One region of the Stenotrophomonas sp. ESTM1D_MKCIP4_1 genome, then DNA from elsewhere that is predicted to be linked to it. Evidence: riboswitches for the same ligand, from Rfam matches in the RefSeq annotation. Region 1 holds a riboswitch; the other holds the start of a gene.
The links. Region 1 has a riboswitch for cobalamin ahead of btuB (TonB-dependent vitamin B12 receptor). Riboswitches for the same ligand answer to the same signal wherever they lie in the genome.
Positions count from the first base shown of each region.

Region 2: linked by a shared signal. The riboswitch ahead of C1924_RS01240 (epoxyqueuosine reductase QueH) and the one ahead of btuB (TonB-dependent vitamin B12 receptor) in region 1 are both predicted to bind cobalamin.

Region 1 is NZ_CP026004.1:565,753-568,219, forward strand. Features, by position in the region: gene btuB (TonB-dependent vitamin B12 receptor) at 1-1,327, opposite strand, end outside; cobalamin riboswitch at 1,443-1,666, opposite strand; gene C1924_RS02565 (histidine phosphatase family protein) at 1,809-2,387, shown strand.
Region 2 is NZ_CP026004.1:284,923-287,389, reverse strand. Features, by position in the region: gene C1924_RS01245 (nicotinate phosphoribosyltransferase) at 1-1,018, shown strand, start outside; cobalamin riboswitch at 1,147-1,340, shown strand; gene C1924_RS01240 (epoxyqueuosine reductase QueH) at 1,499-2,170, shown strand; gene pncA (bifunctional nicotinamidase/pyrazinamidase) at 2,227-2,467, shown strand, end outside.

The sequences.
Region 1 (2,467 bases):
ACAGGCCGATGTTGGCACTCTTGGACTTCTCCGGGTCCAGCGTCGGCACGCCGCTCCACGGGTCGTACAAGTCGCTGAAGGTCGGCGCCTTGAACGCGGTACCGTAGCTGGCATTCACGCGCAGGCCGTGGCCCAGCTCCATCGCCCAGCCGACGCTGCCGGTGGCGTGGTTGCCGAACTGCTGGTTGTCATCATTGCGCGCGCTCACCTGCAGCTGGTGGCGGCCGAAGCGGCCCTGGTACTGCACGAACACGCCGGTGTTGCGGCGGCTGTCGACCAGGTAGCCGGCGCTGCTGCCATCCAGGTTGTCTTCGCTCCAGTCCACGCCGGTGCTCAGCAGCTGGCCCTGGGCCAGCCCGATGTCGGCCTGCAGCGAAGCGGTGTCGCGGTGGGTCTGCGCACTGCCGAACGCACCGAAATCACCGTAGTTGTCCGACTCGTTGTCGCTGCGGCCGACAGTGGCGGTGAATGCCAGGCGTTCGGACGGGGTGTAGCGCACCTTGCCGGACATCACCTGCTGCAGCGTTTCCGAATAGCTGTAGTAGCCGTCGTAGTGGTTCTCGCCTTCAGCGCGCAGAGCGCTGCCTTCCACGCTCCACTGCTCATTGAAGGTGTAGCCGCCGCGCAGGCTCTTGGACAGATTGCGGTAGCCATCGCGGTCGGGCTCATCGGCATAGCAGCCGGTGAACAGCGTGGCCGAGCCCCGGCAGGCATTGATGCCGTCGGTGTGCTGGTAGGCGATATCGGCACCGAACCAGCCGCGTTCGCCGCTGCCACCGATGCCGCCACTGGCTTCGCGCAGGCCGTTGCTGCCGCCGCCAAGCTGGAAGTGCGGAGCGAAATCACCTGCGTTGCGGCGGGTGAAGATCTGGATGACGCCACCGATGGCGTCGGCGCCATACAGGCTCGACTGCGGTCCGCGCACGATTTCCACGCGCTCGATCTGTGCCAGCGGCAGGTCCTGGTACATCGCCAGGCCAAGATCGGCGCTGTTGATGCGTACGCCATCGACCAGCACCACCGTGTGCGAGGAGTTGGTGCCGCGCAGGAACAACGAGCTCTGCTTGCCGAGGCCACCGGCATTGGTCAGGTTGATGCCGGCGCGGCCGGCCAGCAGTTCCTGCAGCGAGGTGGCCTGGCTGGCTTCGATCTGCGCACGGTCGATGACCTGTGCCGGGGCGATGCTGTCCTGCAGGGCGATGGGGGTGCGGGTGGCGGTGACCAGCACCTGCTCCAGCACAGCGGTGTCATCGCTCGCCTGGCCATGGGCCAGGGCGGGCAGGGCGGCCAGTACGGCCAGGGACAGCATTCGGGACTGCAGCTTCATCGGGAGGACTCCGGGTGCCGCGCACGCCCGCGCGGCGAAGGGGAGGAGCCACGGAGGCTGGCATGCGCCGAAGCCGCGGCGCCGCCGCGGTCATCCAGCGCCACGCCCACCGCATCGCGACCTGAGGCTTCCGGGCCGGTCTCCGGGCTTGCCGCCAGGTGGCGCGAGGCCACCGTCCAGGCGCCTTCCCATGCCGATGGCACAGTGGCGGTGTTGCCTGGAACAGACGTGCTTACCGTTGCGGGGGCAGCGCCGGCCTGGCGTGTTGCCACGCGTCACCGGCTTCCCGTTTCAACCTGCCGGCCATCGCCGCAGGTCACCTGGAAGTGCGCGCAGTCTACGGCATCGCGGCCGGCCCGTAGAGTCGAGCGTGCTCGACTGCCTTTGCTCTGCCTTTAGAATATCGTCTCGATCCCGTGGTGCCGTTGCCGATGTCCCGCTGTTTTCTGCTGTTTCCGCGTTGCCTGTACAGGACGCACGCATGATCCTCGACCTGGTCCGCCATGCCGGCAACGGCCGCGATGAGTTCCTCGATGGCCGCAGCGATCCACCGCAGCTGGCCCGCCTGCCGCAGGAACTGGTCGATGCCTACGCCCAGCAGGACTGGCAGCGGGTGATCAGCTCGCCGCGGCTGCGTTCGCTGCATACGGCGATGGCCCTGGCCACGCCGCGCGGGCTGGACGTGGACGCGGACGAAGAGTGGGAAGAACTGGATTTCGGCGATTGGGACGGACAGTCGCTGTTCGACCTGCCGGAGGATGCGCTGGCGGCGTTCCATGGAGATCCGCATGCCTTCCCGCCGCCCAATGGCGAAAGCTGGGGCCATTTCGAGCGCCGCATCGCGCGCGCGCTGGATCGGCTGCTGGATGACGAGGATCCGCTGCCCACCGTGGTGGTCAGCCACGGCGGCCCGCTGCGCATGGTGCTGTCGCAGGTCTGCGGGCTGCCGCTGTCGCTGTGCTGGGCGCTGCGCATCGACCACGGCACGCGCCTGCGGGTGTCACTGGAACGCGGGGAAGTGGGCCTGGTGGGCGAGCTGCTGGAACTGCAGCAGCCGTGAACCTGCGGTAGTGCCGGTCGCTGGCCGGCATTCTCCGTGACGCCGCAATGATCGTGCGGTTGCCGGCCAGCGGCCGGCAC
Region 2 (2,467 bases), 280 kb from region 1:
GGAAACCCTGCTGCTGCGCGTGTGGTACCCGGTCACGGTGGCCACCATCAGCTGGCATGCGCGGCAGACCATCGCCGGTTTCCTGCAGCAGACCAGCGATGACCCGCAGGGGCAGCTGCCGTTCAAGCTGCACGACTTCGGCGCACGTGGTGTATCGAGCCTGGAATCGGCCGCACTGGGCGGTGCCGCGCATCTGGTCAACTTCCTCGGCACCGATACCGTCTCGGCGCTGTGCCTGGCACGTGCGCACTACCACGCGCCGATGGCCGGCTATTCGATACCCGCTGCCGAGCACAGCACCATCACCAGCTGGGGCCGCGATCGCGAAGTGGATGCGTACCGCAACATGCTGCGCCAGTTCGGCAGGCCCGGCACGATCGTCGCCGTGGTGTCGGACAGCTATGACATCTACCGCGCCATCAGCGAGCACTGGGGCACCACCCTGCGCGATGAAGTGATCGCCTCGGGCGCCACCCTGGTCATCCGCCCCGACTCGGGCGACCCGGTGGAGGTGGTGGCCGAAAGCATGCGCCGGCTGGATGAGGCCTTCGGCCACACGATCAACGGCAAGGGCTACCGCGTGCTCAACCACGTGCGGGTGATCCAGGGCGATGGCATCAACCCGGACACGATCCGCACCATCCTGCAGCGCATTACCTCGGAGGGTTACGCCGCGGACAACGTGGCCTTCGGCATGGGCGGCGCGCTGTTGCAGCGGCTGGACCGCGATACGCAGAAGTTCGCGCTGAAGTGCTCGGCCGCGCGCGTGGACGGTGCATGGATCGACGTCTACAAGGACCCCATCACTGATGCCGGCAAAGCCAGCAAGCGCGGCCGCATGCGTCTGCTGCGGCGCGTGGATGATGGCAGCCTGCATACGGTGGCACTGCCGGCCAGCGGTGACGACACGCTGCCGGTCGGCTTCGAGGATGCGATGGTGACCGTGTGGGAGAACGGACGGCTGCTGTGCGACCAGCGGTTGGATGAGATCCGTGCGCGGGCGGCTGCCCAGCGGTAAGGGCGCATCCACGCATGGCGTGGATCTACTGCGGCGTGTCCGGGGTCGGATCCCGTTGCCGCGCAACGGGCTCCGACCCCGGCCCCCTTGACCCGCGCCAGCAACCCGTCCACCGTGGGCACGCCGAAGGTATCCCTGCAGTCGTTGCGACAACGGCAGGGATTTGAACGGGAATCCGGTGAAGGCGCCTCGCGCGCCCATTCCGGAGCTGCCCCGCAGCGGTGAATGGAAACGAATCCTGCCAACAGCACTGGGCTCGCGCCTGGGAAGCGGCAGGTAGTAGGTGGGCTGCGGCCCGTGTCCATCAGCCCGAATACCGGCCCCGGCCGGGGGACACGACCGTCCCCTGATTCGACCTGGAATCTCCGCGGGGAGGTTGCCGGGGCCACTGTCGTCCTGCGCGTGCAGGCGGCGTGGTCGCGCGCGTCCTGTTCACGGTTTCCGGCCAGACCCGTTGCCAACGCCCAGATGCACCCGACGATGACCGAGTTCCAACGCCCCGCCCTGTCCCTCCCCGCCGATGGCAAGCGCCTGCTGCTGCATTCGTGCTGCGCGCCCTGCTCGGGCGAAGTGATGGAGGCGATCACCGCCTCCGGGATCGACTACGCGATCTTCTTCTACAACCCCAACATCCACCCGGTGAAGGAATACGAGCTGCGCAAGCAGGAGAACATCCGCTTCGCCGAGCAGCACGATATTCCCTTCATCGACTGCGACTACGACACCGACAACTGGTTCAGCCGTGCACGCGGCATGGAAAATGAGCCCGAGCGCGGTATCCGCTGCACGATGTGCTTCGACATGCGTTTCGAGCGCACCGCGCTGTACGCGCATGAGCATGGCTACGACACCATCAGTTCCTCGCTGGGCATTTCGCGCTGGAAGAACATGGCGCAGATCAACGACTGCGGCATCCGCGCAGCGTCACGCTACGAGGGCCTGCAGTATTGGGATTACAACTGGCGCAAGGGCGGTGGTGCCAGCCGCATGGTGGAAATCAGCAAGCGCGAGCAGTTCTACCAGCAGGAGTACTGCGGCTGCGTGTACTCGCTGCGCGATGCCAACCGCCACCGCCGCGAAACCGGCCGCGAGCGCATCAAGATCGGCCTGCTGTATTACGGCCAGGACAATGAAACGCCGCAGGGCGATTGACGTGCGCGCAGGGGGCGGCCACGCTGGTCGCCCCTTCCGTGCCGCTGGACCCTGCCATGACCGCCCTGCCCGCCGATGTCGCCCTGCTGGTGATCGACCTGCAGCCGGACTTCATGCCCGGTGGCGCGCTGGCCTGTGACCAGGGCGATACGCTGGTGGCGCCGATTGCCGAACTGCTGGCGCAGCGCCACTACCGTACGGTGGTGGCCACGCAGGACTGGCACCCGGCCGGCCACGCCTCCTTTGCCAGCCAGCACGCTGGCAAGCGCCCCTTCGAGACCATCCTGCTGCACGCGC